DNA from 2 places in the Isoptericola sp. NPDC056618 genome. Region 1 is predicted to be linked to the other one. Evidence: riboswitches for the same ligand, from Rfam matches in the RefSeq annotation. Region 1 holds a riboswitch; the other holds the start of a gene.
The links. A riboswitch is a leader RNA that binds a small molecule or an ion and turns the genes downstream of it on or off. The one in region 1 is predicted to bind S-adenosylmethionine.
Positions count from the first base shown of each region.

Region 2: another riboswitch for S-adenosylmethionine. It lies ahead of ACFQ8T_RS04635 (ABC transporter substrate-binding protein); the one in region 1 lies ahead of ACFQ8T_RS09825 (aminotransferase class V-fold PLP-dependent enzyme).

Region 1 covers NZ_JBHTVZ010000006.1:7,007-14,227, reverse strand. Annotated here, with positions in the region: gene ACFQ8T_RS09850 (NADP-dependent oxidoreductase) at 1-179, shown strand, start outside; gene ACFQ8T_RS09845 (class I SAM-dependent methyltransferase) at 198-929, opposite strand; gene ACFQ8T_RS09840 (O-succinylhomoserine sulfhydrylase) at 983-2,248, opposite strand; gene ACFQ8T_RS09835 (rhodanese-like domain-containing protein) at 2,245-2,724, opposite strand; gene ACFQ8T_RS09830 (hypothetical protein) at 2,991-3,161, shown strand; SAM riboswitch class IV at 3,336-3,452, shown strand; gene ACFQ8T_RS09825 (aminotransferase class V-fold PLP-dependent enzyme) at 3,487-4,929, shown strand; gene ACFQ8T_RS09820 (CsbD family protein) at 5,003-5,176, opposite strand; gene ACFQ8T_RS09815 (NAD(P)-dependent oxidoreductase) at 5,288-6,184, opposite strand; gene ACFQ8T_RS09810 (MerR family transcriptional regulator) at 6,234-6,641, shown strand; gene ACFQ8T_RS09805 (amidase) at 6,642-7,221, opposite strand, start outside.
Region 2 covers NZ_JBHTVZ010000002.1:336,607-343,827, reverse strand. Annotated here, with positions in the region: gene ACFQ8T_RS04640 (ABC transporter permease) at 1-180, opposite strand, end outside; gene ACFQ8T_RS04635 (ABC transporter substrate-binding protein) at 182-1,843, opposite strand; SAM riboswitch class IV at 1,918-2,031, opposite strand; gene ACFQ8T_RS04630 (DUF4395 domain-containing protein) at 2,188-2,664, opposite strand; gene ACFQ8T_RS04625 (TlpA family protein disulfide reductase) at 2,696-3,130, opposite strand; gene ACFQ8T_RS04620 (LLM class flavin-dependent oxidoreductase) at 3,230-4,378, opposite strand; gene ACFQ8T_RS04615 (LLM class flavin-dependent oxidoreductase) at 4,378-5,529, opposite strand; gene ACFQ8T_RS04610 (rhodanese-like domain-containing protein) at 5,583-5,996, opposite strand; gene ACFQ8T_RS04605 (LLM class flavin-dependent oxidoreductase) at 6,032-7,221, opposite strand, start outside.

The DNA.
Region 1 (7,221 bases):
TGGGCGGCTACCTCCACCACGGCGCCGAGTTCCGCGAGCTCATGACCGGCTGGTTCGCGGACGGGAAGATCGCCTACGACGAGACCGTCGTCGACGGCATCGAGAACGCCCCGCAGGCGTTCCTCGACATGATGGCCGGCGCCAACACCGGGAAGATGGTCGTCCGCACGGCGCGCTGAGGCCGCGTCAGCCCGGCGTCATCCGGGCCCGGCCGCCCGGGCGACGAAGACCCACTCCAGCCCGGGTCGGTCGGGCGCGTCGCGCACCTGCTCGACGACGTAGCCGGCCTCCTCGAGCGACGCCGCCAGCTCGTCGTGCTCCCGGAACCGGAGGGTCGAGTCCGAGCGCAGGACCCGTCCGTCGGCCAGGACGAAGGTGCCGCGGAACCTCACGAGCGGCAACGAGACGTCGACCAGGTCGGTCCACGTCTCGACGACGCCGAACCCCGGCACGTCGCTGCGGCGGTGCGTACGCTCGCGGGTCCAGCGCTCCCAGAACCGTCGCGCAGGGTCGCGGGTCTCGAACACGAGACGACCGCCCGGGAAGAGAGCGGCGTGCACGCCACGGAGGGTCGCCGCCCAGTCGTCGTCGGTGAGGAAGACCTGCGCGACGTTCCCGGTCATCGTGGCGAGGTCCACCTGCAACGGCGGCAGCGTCGTGGCGTCTCCGTGCAGCCAGCGCACGCGCCCGGCGCCCGGCTTGCCGCGGGCCACGTCGAGCGAGGCGCCCGCCGGGTCGACGCCGACGACGTCGACGCCCTCCGCCGCGAGCAGCACGGCGAGCGTGCCCGTCCCGCAGCCGACGTCGAGCACCTGGCGCGCGCCCAGCTCGCGGGCGAGCGCCAGGTACGGATCGAGGTCGCGGCGGTCCGGGTCGAGCGGGTCGTACAGCCGGGCGAGCGTGGGGTCGGCGAAGATCGCGTCGGGCACGGGTCGACCGTAGGCACGGCCGACCCGGGCGGCCCAGGGAATTCCTGGGATCCTCAGGCGCGCAGGGCCTGCTCCACGTCCTCGACGATGTCGCGCGGGTCCTCGAGACCGATCGACAGCCGCACGGTGGTCTCGGCGATGCCGACCTTGGCGCGGCCCTCCGGGCCGAGCTTGCGGTGCGTCGTCGTGGCGGGGTGCGTGATGATCGACTTCGCGTCGCCGAGGTTGTTGGAGATGTCGACGACCTGCAGGGCGTCGAGGAACGCGAACGTCCGCTTCTTCGCCTCCGCCGGCTCGGTGCCCTCGGGCACCGCGAGGTCGAACGTCACGACCGTGCCGCCGCCCGACTGCTGCGCCTTGGCGAGCTCGTGCTGCGGGTGCGAGGGCAGGAACGGGTAGCGCACGCCGGTCACGCCGTCGAGCTCCTCGAGCGCGGTCGCGACCTCCAGCGCCGCCGCATTCTGGGCGCGCACGCGCACGTCGAGCGTCTCCAGGCCCTTGAGCAGCACCCACGCGTTGAACGGGCTCAGCGACGGGCCGGTGTTGCGCACGAACGTCTGCACCGGCCCGGTGAGGAACTCCTCCGAGCCGAGGATCGCGCCGCCGAGCACACGGCCCTGGCCGTCGATGTGCTTGGTGGCCGAGTACACGACGACGTCGGCGCCGAGCTCGAGCGGCTTCTGCAGGACGGGCGTCGCGAACACGTTGTCCACCACGACGACGGCGCCCGCGGCGTGCGCGAGCTCCGCCACCCGCCGCACGTCGACGAGGTCCTGCATGGGGTTGGACGGCGACTCGAAGAACACGACGTCGGCCGGCGTGGCGAGGGCCTCCTCCCACTGGGAGGTCACGTGCCCGTCGACCAGGTCGACGCGCACCCCCCACTTGGCGAGGATCTCGTCGTAGATGACGTTCGTCGACCCGAACAGGGCCCGCGCCGACACGATGCGCGAACCGCTGGAGACCAGCGCGGCGAGGGTGTTGAACACCGCCGACATGCCCGACGCCGTGGCGTAGCAGGCCTCGGCGCCCTCGATGAGGCGCAGCCGCTCCTCGAACGTGTGCACCGTCGGGTTGCCGTACCTCGAGTACAGGAACTGGGACCGCTCGCCGGCGAACGCGGCCTCGGCGTCCGCTGCCGAGCCGTAGGTGTACCCCTGGGTGAGGAACAGGCCCTCGGACATCTCCTGGAAGTCCGAGCGACGGTGCCCGCCGCGCACGGCGAGCGTCGCGGGCCGCACCGTGGCGGGCAGCGGGCGCGAGCCGCCGAAGGTCGTGGGGTCGGCGCCCGGGCCGGTCGGGACCTGCGCGTCGCTCATCGCGCCTGCTCCGCGGCCTGCTGCGTCGCGGCGGCGTCGTACGCGCCCCAGGGCAGGCCGCGCACCTTCCAGCCCTCGCGGTCGCGCACGCCGTCGAAACCGGGACCGCCCTCGAAGCCCTCGAGCACGTTGTACGCCGGGCCCAGGCCCGACGACGTCGCGAGCCGCGCCGCCCCGATGGAGCGCTGGCCGGAGCGACAGAGGAAGACGAGCGGTCGGTCCGCGGTGACGCCCGCGGCGGCGAGCTCGGCGAGGAAGCCGGCGTTCGGGCGCCCGCCCGCCTGCACCCACTCGACGAAGAGCGGCTCCTTGCCGGCGGTCGCGGTGTCGGGCACGCCGATGGCGCGCCACTCGCCCTCGGTGCGCACGTCCACCAGGACGGCGTCCGGGTCGCCGGCGAGCAGGTCCCACGCCTGCTGCGGGGTGAGGTCGCCGGCGTAGCCCTCGGCGGGGCGGGGATCGATCTGGGTGCTCATCGCAGTCCTCCCATCGGTCGTGGCGGTAGCACCCTCGTCCGGTACGGCCGCCGTCGCCGGCGACCGGCCCGCGGGTTGCTGCGGCGTCGACGTGCCACGTCACTCGGCCGCTCGGGATGGTCCTGGCGATCGTACGACAGCCGTCCGCCTGCTGGTCACCCCGTCTCGGGAGGCGAACGTCGCGCGTCCCCGGTGGGCCCCGCCTTCCGTGAAAGGTAAAGTCACGGTCAGGTTCCGGAAATGACCGCGCCCACAGGAGGCGCGCCATGGCCATCCTCGCCACGATCAAGGGCTGGTTCCGGCGCGAGCGGGAGGAGCCGCTGGAACGCCCTCGCGACCTGCCGCCGCCGCGCCCCGAGGGCGGGCGCCCGTACGAGGCGCCCTTCCCCCAGGGCGCGGACAACGTGCTCGGCTGGCGCGACGGCCCCGGCATCTGACCCGCGGTCCGCCCGCGTCGGGTCGGCCGCCCTCGCCGACGTGGGCCTGCGGGGGCGCGCCGGAGGGCAGGACGGTGCCAGGGGGCGCGCGGCCGGCGTCCCACGCGCCCGCATCGTGAGAAGGGCCGGGGCTCCGCTTGACCGTGGGGTGCTGCGCACGCACGATGGGCGGCAGGTCAAGAGCGCCAGCGCGAAGCCCCGGCTCGCTGGCCGGCAACCCTCCTCTCGCGGCGGGGTGCCCCGGGTGACGACCTGGCCCCGCGCCGTCCGGCGTACGGGCAAGCGCGGGGAGCCACCTCCCCGGCACGACCGAGGAGGACCACGCATGACCACGCTCACCACTGCGCCTGCGGTGCCCGCCACGCGCGCCGCCGCCGTGCACGACGTCGCCCCCGTGCTGCCCGTCGTCGGCGGCGACACGCTCGTGCCGCTCGTCGACGGCCGCCAGGTGCCGTACGCCAACCTCGACGTCGCGGCATCGGCGCCCGCCCTGCAGGCCGTGGCGGACCGGGTCGCGCGCGTGCTGCCGCTGTACGCCAGCGTGCACCGCGGCGCCGGTTACCTGTCCCAGGTCTCGACCGCCCTGTACGAGACGGCGCGCCGCACGATCGGCGCGTTCGTCGGCGCCCGCGAGGACGACCTCACGATCGTCACCCGCAACACGACGGACTCGCTCAACCTGCTCGCGGGCTGCGTGCCCGCCGACCCGGCCACCGGCGAGCCGGGCCGCGTCCTCGTGCTCGACATCGAGCACCACGCCAACCTTCTGCCCTGGCAGCGCGTCACCGACGCGACCGTCGTCACCGGCGGGCCGTCCGTGTCGGCCACCCTCGCGGAGATCGAGGAGGAGCTGAGCTCCGCCGCCGCGGCGGGCCGTCCCTACGCCCTGCTGGCGCTCACCGGCGCGTCGAACGTGACCGGCGAGGCGCTGCCCGTGGCCGACGTCGTCGCCGCGGCGCACGGAGCGGGCGCGCGCGTCGTGCTCGACGGTGCCCAGCTGGTGCCGCACCGCCGCTTCTCGCTCGCGGGGACGGGCGTCGACTACGTCGCCTTCTCGGGCCACAAGACGTACGCGCCCTTCGGGGCGGGCGCCCTGGTCGGACGGCGCGACTGGCTCGACGCCGGCACCCCGTACCTCGCCGGCGGCGGGGCCGTGCGCCGGGTGCGCACCACCACCACCGAGTGGCACGAGGGCCCCGCCCGGCACGAGGCGGGCTCGCCCAACGTCGTGGGCGCGGTGGCGCTCGCGGCCGCGTGCGACGAGCTCGCCGCCCTCGATCCGTGGGTCGCCGGCGAGCACGAGGACGCCCTGCGGCGCCGGCTCGTGGACGGGCTGGGCGAGGTCGAGCGCGTCGAGGTCGTGCACGTGTGGGACGACGCCGTCGACCCGGTGGGGGTCGTCACGTTCACCGTCACCGGGTACGACCCGGGCCTCGTCGCCGCGTACCTGTCCGCCGAGCACGGCATCGGCGTGCGCGACGGGCGGTTCTGCGCCCACCCCCTGCTCGGCCGCCTCGGGTTCGACGCCGGCGCCGTGCGCGCGTCGGTGGGCCTCGGGACGGCGGGCGAGGAGGTCGAGCGGCTCGTCGCGGCCGTCCGCTCGCTCGTGACCGAGGGGCCGCAGGCGCGGTACGACGTCGTGGACGGGCTGTGGGTCGTCGTCGACGATCCCCGCCCCGTGCCCGACGGCTCCGGCCTCGAGGGGCTGCTCGCCACCGCCGCGCTGGGCGCCGACGAAGCCTTCGGCTGCCTGCCCGACGACCTCTGAGCAGTCGGTCCCGCCCCAGCGGGGCATGACGACGGGGCGCCACTGTGCGGTGGCGCCCCGTCGTGTCAGCGGGTCACTTCTTGAACGCGTCCTTGGTGTCGTCGCCCGCCTGCTTGAGGTTCGCGCTGGCCTGCTGGGCCTTGCCCTCGGCCTCCTTGCTCTCGTCGCCGGTGAGCTTGCCCGTGGCTTCCTTGACCTTGCCTTCGGCCTCTTCCGCGAGGTGCTTGGCCTTGTCTCCCAGTCCCATCGGGGCTCCTTCCGTCATACGAACGACCTCGAAGACCGACCGTAGGCGCGTGCCCGCCGGCTCGCACGCCGACGTCTCAGGTCGTGGGTCCTCCGGGTGGCGGCCGGCAGGTCAGGGCGCCGGGCGGCCGAACTCCTCGATCAGCACCGGGTACTGCTCGTGACCGTGGCCCGCGGCGACGCCACGGTCCGCCACGGCCTTGAGCAGTCTCGGCAGCTCGGTGCTCACGCCCAGCGCCTCGCTCTCCTCGACGAGGTGCGCCATCGCGCGCACGTCCGTCTCGAGGGCGGAGGCCTCGGCCGGGAAGCTGCCGCTGTCGACCTGCTCCGCGTAGCCGGGCAGCCAACCGGCCACGCCCTCCGCGATCTGCCGGGCGAACGGCGCGAAGGCGGCGGCGTCCACCCCGGCCGTGCGGAGCATGGCGGTGCCGTGCAGCCACGCGTCGAGGACGCTCCACATCATCGTGAGGCCGGCCGCGTCGTAGAGGGATGCCAGCCCGGGGTCCTCGCCGAGGTGGGTGACGGTGCCGAGCGCCGCGAGCGTGGCCGCGTGCGCGTCGAAGTCCGCCCGGGGCCCGCTGTGCAGGACGACCGCGTCCGCCGTCCCGATCGCGGAGGGCACGGCCATGATCGCGCCGTCGAGGTATCGCGCTCCGCGTCGGGCGGCCCACCGGGCGGTCTCCCTGGCCTGCGAGGAGCTGCTGGACGTGAGGTTGACCAGCGGGGCGCCGGTGACGTCGACGCCGTCCTGGCCGATCAGCTCGCGCACGGCGGCGTCGTCGGTGAGGCAGACGATCGTCAGGGCGCCGGGACGCACCGCCGCGGCCGCCGAGGGCGCCAGGCGCGCGCCGTCCGCCACCAGGGCGTCGGCCTTGGCGGCGGTGCGGTTCCACACGGTGGTGGGGTGCCCGGCCCGGAGGAACGCGCCGGCGAGCGCGCGACCCATGAGGCCGAGACCGACGACGGAGACGGGGGCGGGGGGCGACGGCTTGTGGGTTCTGGTGACCATGGCAGCATCGTCGACGTTCATACCGGTGTGAAGGTCAAGGGGGAGCGGGATGCGGATCGGGGAGCTGAGCCGCCGCACGGGCGTGCGGACGCACCAGCTGCGCTACTACGAGGCCCAGGGCCTGCTGGAGGTCGCCCGGCGCTCGAACGGCTACCGCGAGTTCGACGAGGGGGCCGTGCTGCGGGTGCGGCAGATCCGGCACCTGCTCGACGCCGGCCTGTCGTCCGAGGACATCGCCTACGTCCTGCCGTGCGCGGTCGGCGAGGAGCCGCAGCTGCCCGGCTGTGTCGAGCTCCTGACCGCGATGCGCTCCCGCCTGCGGCGCCTGGAGGACCAGATGGCGAGGCTCGCCCGCTCGCGCTCGGCCCTGGCCGGGTACATCGCGGCGGCGGAGCGGGTGGGTGGCGAGAGCTACCCGCCGCTCGACGGCGCGGCGGCGGAGAGGATCCCCGCCTGATCACCAGGCCGGCGGGTGCCGGTCCGCCCAGCGCAGCCGGTCCTCGAGCTGGGCGGCGAGGGCGAGGAGCGTCGTCTCCCCGCCCGGCCGCCCGATCAGCTGCACGCCCATCGGCAGCCCGTCGTCGGTCCACCGCGTGGGCACGGTGATCGCGGGCAGGCCGGCCACGTTGAGCATCGACGTCCACGGCGTGTACTGGCACTGCTGCTCGAAGTTGCGCTCCGGGTCCTCGGGGTCGAACCAGCCGAGCGGGCGGGGCGTCATCGCGAGGGCGGGGGTGACGACGGCGTCGAACCGCGACACCTGCGCGACCAGCCGGCGCTCGAAGGCGGTCAGGGCGCGCAGCGCCTCCGCGAGCTCGCGCGCGGGCACCTGGCGGCCACGGCCGATGAGCCATCGGGTGAGCGGCTCGAGGCGGTCGAGTCGGGCGGGGTCGTCGAGCGGCACCGCGGACGCGCCCGCCATCCACAGGGTGCGGAAGGCCGGGCCGTACGTCGGGTCGGGCTCGAGGGACAGGCCGTCCACCTCGTGCCCGAGCCCGGTGAGCGTCGCCACGCCGGTGTCGAGCGCGGCGCGCGCG
Region 2 (7,221 bases), on a different contig from region 1:
GTACTCGGCGCGCAGGGCGGCGAGCTGGGCCGGGTCGACCTGGCTCACCTCGCCGCCCCCGGACGCGACCAGCGCGGCCGGGTCGCTCGGCAGCAGGTAGAGGACGAAGAACGCGACGGTGAAGGCGGCCCAGAGCACGAAGACCCCCTGCCCGGCGCGTCGGAGCACGTAGCGCGTCATCTCACTCCCCCGCGCCGTCGGTGACCCACGCGTCGTAGAAGTCCAGCCGCGACGAGGCCTCGAACGTGAGCCCCTGCACGCGGTCGGCGGCGGCGATCGTGGTCGACAGCTCGTAGACGGGGATGGCGTGCCCGCGCTCGATCAGCAGCGCCGACGCCTCGGTCACGAGCTTCTTGCGCTCGTCCGCGTCGGTGGCGGCGGCGGACTCGTCCAGCAGCTGGTCGACCTTCTCCGGGTCGCGCTGGTTGATGTTGCGGGCGTTCGCCGAGAAGATCGTGCGCAGCACGTCGGCGTCGGACCGGGTGAGGTTGTAGTAGTCGAAGTCGAAGTCGCCGGCCTCGTTGGCCGCCTCCTTCTCGGCGACCGTCACGTGCTTGAGCTGCAGGTCGACGCCGATCTGGCGCAGCTGCTGCTGCACGAGCTCGAGCGGCTCGGGCACCTGCCAGAAGGTCACGGTGGTGGTGAGCTTCTGCCCGTCCTTCTCGCGGATGCCGTCGGCGCCCTCGGTCCAGCCGGCGTCGTCGAGGATCTTCTTCGCGCCCTCGGGGTCGTAGGCGAGCAGGTCGCCCGCGTCCTCGAACAGCGGCGTCGAGTGGGACAGCACGCCCGTGGCCGGCCGGTCCTGCGGGGTCAGCACCGTGTCGACGATCTGCTGCCGGTCGATCCCCTTGACGAGCGCGGTGCGCACGGCCTCGTCGGCGGCCAGCGGGCTGGACTCGTTCGGGAACAGGTTGAACACGACACCGGGGTTGGCGCGGTACTCCAGCCAGAAGCCGTTGCCGTCGAACTGCGGCAGGTCGACGGCGTTGAGCGCGGCGGTGGCGTCGATCTGGCCGGACTGCAGGGAGCCGGTGCGCACGCTCGCCTCGGGGATGACCTTGAAGGTCACGGTGTCCAGGTAGGCCTCGCCGGTGTGGTCGTTCGCCTCCGAGCCCCAGGAGTAGCCCTTGACCTTCTCCAGCACGATCTCCTGGTCCTGGGTGTACGACTTCACCGCGAACGGGCCGGAGCCCACGTACTTGCCGGCGCAGCGGTCCTCGGCCGAGAGCTTCGCCGAGTCGGGCGACAGCAGGCCGAGGGAGAAGGTCGACGTCGCCTGGAGGAACTGCGCGCTGGGCTCGTCGAAGTCGACGGTCACGGTGTGCTCGTCCACGACGGTGGTGCCCGCGTAGCCGACCAGGTACTGGGACCCGAGGGACGCGACCGCACCCAGGTCGACGATCGCGTCGAGGTTGGTCTTGACGGCCTCGGCGTCGATCGGGGTGCCGTCGGCGAACGTGGCGTCGTCGCGCAGGTGGAACGTGTAGCTGGAGGCGTCGCCGTTCACGTCCCAGCTCTCCGCGAGCCAGGGCAGGATCTCGCCGGACTCCGGGTCCTGCGCGGTGAGGGAGGCGACGGTCTGCCGGGCGGCCGCGATCGCGTCGTTGTTGCCGACCTGCTGCGGGTCGATGCAGTGCGAGTCCACCGTGATGGCGAACGTCAGGTCGCCGCCGGCGACGGGCTCGCCGTCGGCGGAGGCGCCGGTGCCCGCGGCGTCGGCGCCCGTGGAGCAGCCGCTCAGCAGGAGGCCGGCGGCCGAGACGGTCGCGGCGAGCCCGACGACGGTACGTCGCGGGGTGCGCCTGGGGTCCTGGGTGCGCGGTGCGCGCGGGGTGGTGGTCATCGCGTGGTGTTCCTCGTGGTCATGGCGGGTCGTCCCCGCGCCGGCACGGGCCGGGGCGCGGTCGTGGACGACCGGAGCCGTGCTTACCCCGCCGCGGGCGCGGCGGGGTCAGGTCGTTCCCGGAGCACCCCGTCACGTCGAAGGGTTGCTGGCCAGCGAGCCGGGCCTGGGTGCTGGCGCTCGTCACCTGGGCGGCAGGGAAGCCGCCGCGGCCGCACGAGTCAAGGGCTGGCCGGGCCGTCTCACATCACGGACGCGGACGGGCCCCTTCGGTGCCGCAGACGCCGAAGGCCCCGCCGTCGGTGACGGCGGGGCCTTCGCGGGTCGGGTGGTGGGCGGCGGCCTCAGCGGGCGGAGGGCCGCAGGCGCGCGCCGAGCAGGTAGAGCTCGCAGCCGAGGCACAGGCCGACGACGGCGTTGAGGCCGGCAGCGACGAACGCGATCCCCGCGGCCCACGGCACGGCGGCCAGCACGCCTGCGAGCCCGAGCACGACGCCGACGCCCGTGACGACGAGGCCGACGAGCTGGGCGAACCGCGGCGGGCGCGGGTCCTCGAGCTCGACGGGCGGGGCGAGCCGGGGGCGCACGAGGGTCTTGAACAGCCAGCCCTGCACGGTCCCCTGGGCTCCGCGCACGGTGCCCAGCAGGAAGCCTGCGGCCACGACGGCGAGCAGGACGAGTCCGGCCGTGCTCGCCCCGAGGAGGACGACGACGGCGAGCAGCAGCGCCGTGATGGCGGCGCCCACCCGCGGGCCGCGCGGGTCGATGCCGGCCGGGGCCCGCGTGACGGGGGCCTGGCCGGCGGGACGCTCGGAGGTCATGGGTTCTCCTCGGGGACGGGTCTCGACGGGCTCAGCCGACGGGGACGACGGCGGCCAGTGCCTGGCGCGCCTGCGCGGGCGACATGCCGCCGCTGCTGCGTGCGGCCTGCGCCCCGGTCGCGTCGAGCACCAGCACCGTCGGGGTGGTGAGGACGCCGAGCTCGCGCACGAGGTCGAGATGGTCGTCGACGTCGAGCTCGTGGTGCTCGACGCCGGCCTCGCGCTCGACGAGGCCCTTCAGCACGCGGGCCGTGGCGCGGCACGGGGCGCACACCTCGGCGGACAGCTGGACGAACGTCGCCCGCTCGCCCAGCCGGACCCCGCGGGCCGCCCAGTCCACGGCCGGGTCGTGCCGCGCGGGCGTGGTGCGGACGCGCCCCTGGCGGGACCTCCACACCGCGCCGAGGACGGCGGTCGCCAGGACGAGCACGACCAGGATCACCAGCTGGGTGGGCTGGACTGTCACGGTGGTGGCCTCCTCACGCGGTCGACGTCGCGGTCATTCTCCCCGCCGCCCACCATCCGGTCGACAGGATGACCGCATGCCGGACACCCCGTCGGACGGTCAGACGGTCAGCGCCGCGGCACGCGCGCCGCCGTGCACCGTGGGCGCCTGCGCCGCGGTGAAGCCGGCGGCCCGCCGCTCGTCGTCGGGCCCCCAGAGCGTCGTCGTGACCTCGGCGCGGACGACGGGCGCGACCTCGGCCGCGAACCGACGCAGCACGTCCTCCTGGCGGGACGGCTCCAGCAGGTGGTTCACCGAGACGGACTGCAGCACGTGCCCGAAGGAGCCGTGGTAGTCGAGGATCTTCTCGGCGACCCGCTCGGGCGAGCCGACCAGCGCCGGGCCGCGCTCGACGGCGTCCTCGATCGTCTCGAACGCCTGGGCCTTGCCGACGTGCGTCGCGGGGTCGTAGCCGCGCGCCCGCAGCCGCGCGACCTGCCCCTCGTACAGCGGCCGGTACTGCTCGATCGCCTGCTCCGTGGTGTCGGCGAGGAACAGGCCCCCGGAGCCGGCGCCGACGAACCCGTACGCCGGGTCGTGCCCGGCGGCCGCGTACCGCTCGCGGTACCGGTCGATCAGTCGCCCATAGCTCTCCCGCGGCTGCAGCGCGTTGGCGCTCACGATCGGGTCGCCCCACCGGGCGGCCAGGTCGACGGCGAACTCGCTCGTCGCGGACCCGTGCCAGATGCGGAAGGGCCCGGCGAAGGGTCGCGGCAGGGTGGTGGCGTGCTCCAGCCGGTGGCGGTGGCGACCGGACCAGGCGACGTCCTCCGACGACAGGAGCAGCCGCAGGAGCTCGTAGTTCTCCTCGAGGTACTCGTACTGCTTCGCGATGTCGAGGCCGAGCAGCGGGTACTGCAGCTCCTCGTTGCCCTTGCCGATGACGATCTCCAGCCGCCCGCGGGAGAGCTGGTCGACGGTCGCCAGGTCCTCCGCCACCCGGATCGGGTCGAGCAGGGACAGCACGGTCACGCCGGTCGACAGCAGGATGCGGCGGGTGCGGGCCGCCACCGCCCCGAGGATCACCGTGGGCGCGGAGGACAGCACGTCGCCGGCGTGCCGCTCCCCCACCGCGAACGAGTCGAACCCGAGCTCCTCCGCCAGCACGGCGTGCTCGACGACGCGCTCGAGGCGGTCCGCGGGCGGCACCGCCTCGCCCGTGACGGGATGCGGCGGGTTGAAGACGATGTCGAGCAGCTGGAAGCGCATCAGGCCACGCGCTCCTCGTCCGCGGCTCCCGGGGTCTCGGCCTCGGCGGCCTCCGCGGCGGCGCGGTCGCGCGCGGCCACGCCCTCTCGCACCAGCGGGATGACGTACCGGCCGAAGTCGATCGCGTCGTCGAGCAGGTCGTACCCGCGCGCCGAGATGACCCGCACCCCGAGGTCGTAGTAGGCGAGCAGCGCCTCGGCGACCTGCTCGGGCGTGCCGACCAGCGCGTTGGAGTTGCCGGCCCCACCGGTGGCCTTCGCCGTGGCGGTCCAGAGCGCGGAGTCGTAACGGTCCCCCGCGGCGGCGATCTCGAGCAGGCGCTGCGACCCGGCGTTCTCGGGCCTGTCGATCGGGTGCCGCCGGGACAGCTGCCCGCCGAGCTCCGCCTTGCGCGCCTCGATCCGGTCCAGCACGCGGTGCGCCTTCTCCCAGGCCAGCTCCTCGGTGGGCGCGACGATCGGCCGGAAGGCCGCGTGGATGCGCGGCGGCGTCGCGCGTCCCGCGGCCGCGGCCTCGGCGTGCACGCGGTCGATCTGCTCCTTCGTGCGGGCCAGGGGCTCGCCCCACACGGCGTAGATGTCGGCCTCGGCCGCCCCCACCCGGAAGGCGGCGTCCGAGGACCCCCCGAAGGAGATCGTCGGCACGTGGCCCGCGGCCGGCTTCGCGTCGAGCGCGAAGTCCTCGAAGTCGTAGAACTCGCCGTGGTGGTCGAACGCCTCCGCGCTGGACCACGCCTGCTTGACGATCCGGATGTACTCGTGGGTGCGCGCGTACCGCTCGTCCTTGGTGAGCCGGTCGCCCTCGCGACCCTGCTCGTGGTCGTTGCCGCCGGTGATGAAGTGCACCGACAGCCGGCCCCCGGAGAGCTGGTCGAGGGTGGCGAACGTCTTGGCGGCGTACGTCGGGTACGAGACGTTGGGCCGGTGCGCCAGCAGCAGCTCGATGCTCTGCAGCCGCGCGGCCGTGTACGCGGCGAGGGCCGCCGGCTCCGGGCCGGACGACCCGTAGGCGAACAGGACCCGCGTCCACCCGTTGTCCTCGTGGGCGCGCACGATGCGCTCCAGGTAGGCGGGGTCGAACGCGGCGGTGGTGCGGGCGGACGTCTCGGAGGCGTCGTTCGTGGTCGCGATGCCGAGGAACTCGACGGGCATGGTGGTCTCCTTCGCTGCAGCGTGGTGGCTGGGTCGTGCCGGTGCCGGGCGGGTCAGGCGCCCGCGACGTCCGACGGCGCGGTCGCCGGGAGGCCGGCGTCGCGCCAGGCGGGGAACCCGCCGTCGACGTGGGTCACGTCGGTGTAGCCGCGGGCCGCGAGCGCCGCGGCGACGGGGCCGGAGCCGTTGATCGAGCCGCACACCACGACGACCGGGGTGTCGAGCGAGATCGCGGGTGCGTCGGCCGGCCCGAAGAGGGCGTCCAGGTCGTCCCTGTCGGCGAGCGTCGCCCCGGGGATGTCGCCGGTGGCGGCGCGGCCGCGCGCCGACCGCACGTCGACCAGCAGTGCGCCGTCGGCGACCCGCGCGCCGGCCGTGCGCGCGTCCTGCGTCGGCGGGGTGGTCGGACCGGTGCCCTCGGGGGCCGTCTCGTGCGTGGTGTCGGACGTGGTCTCGGACGTGGTCATGGGTCCTCCTGAGGGGGGTGGTCGGTCGGTGCGGGTCAGCGCGTCGCGGCCAGGGCGGGGACGCGGGGCGCCTCGCCCTCGGTCGCGCCCCACGCCTGGGCGAGCAGCGCGAACGACCGCTGCCGGTCGGCGGGGTCGTGCGTGGCGGTGGTGACGAGCAGCTCGTCGGCCCCGGTGACGCGCGCGAGGGTCTCCAGGCGTTCGACGACGGTCGCCGGGTCGCCGACGACGCGCGTGTCCACCCGGTCGGCGACCACGGCTCGTTCGGCCTCGGGGCGCTCCGCCCAGGCCGTGGCGTCGGCAGGGCGCGGGTAGGCGATCGCGCCGTCCGCCCCGCGGCGGATGGACAGCACCCAGTCGGCGAACGGCGCCGCGAGCTCCCGGGCCCGCTCGGTGGTGTCGGCGACGAGCACGTCGGCGGAGACGACGACGTACGGCTCGGCGAGCACCCCGGGGCGGAACGCCGCCCGGTACGCGGCGACGGTCTCGAGGGTGTTCGACGGGCTCACGTGGTAGTTCGCCGCCAGGGGCAGACCGAGCTCCCCGGCCACGCGGGCGCTCTCGCCGCCGGAGGACGCCAGCACCCACAGGTCGAACGCGGCGTCCTGCACGGGCGGCGACACGTACCGGCGGCCGCTGTCGTCGGCGTACGTGCCCGCCCGCAGCCCGAGCACGAGCTCGACCTCGGCGCGGAAGCTCGCCGGGGTGCGCGAGGCCCCCACCACGGCGGCCTGCGCGAGGGCGCGCTCGCGCAGCACGGAGTCCCCCGCGGTCGGCGGCGCGGGAGGCACGTACAGCCCGTCGACGACGCGCGGTCCGCTCGCCGGCGCCGCCGCCGGGGCCGGGCGCGCCGCGCCGCCCTTCGGCGGCGTGAACGCCCGGCCCAGGCCGAGGTCCACCCGCCCCGGGTGCAGCGCGGCGATCGTGCCGAACTGCTCGGCCGCCACGAGCGGGCTCGTGGTGCTCAGCAGCACCGCGCCCGAGCCGACGCGGATGCGCTCGGTGCGGGCGGCGACGGCGGCCGCGAGCACCGCCGGCGCGGCGGACCCGACCCCCGGCGACAGGTGGTGCTCGGCGTACCAGACCCGGCGGTAGCCGAGCCGGTCGAGGTCCACGGCGAGGTCGACGGCGTCGCGCACCGCCTGCGCGCCCGCGCGCCCCTCGGGCACGAGGGCGAGGTCGAGGACGGACAGGGGCACCCTGCTGCTCAGGGTCGCGGCGGGGT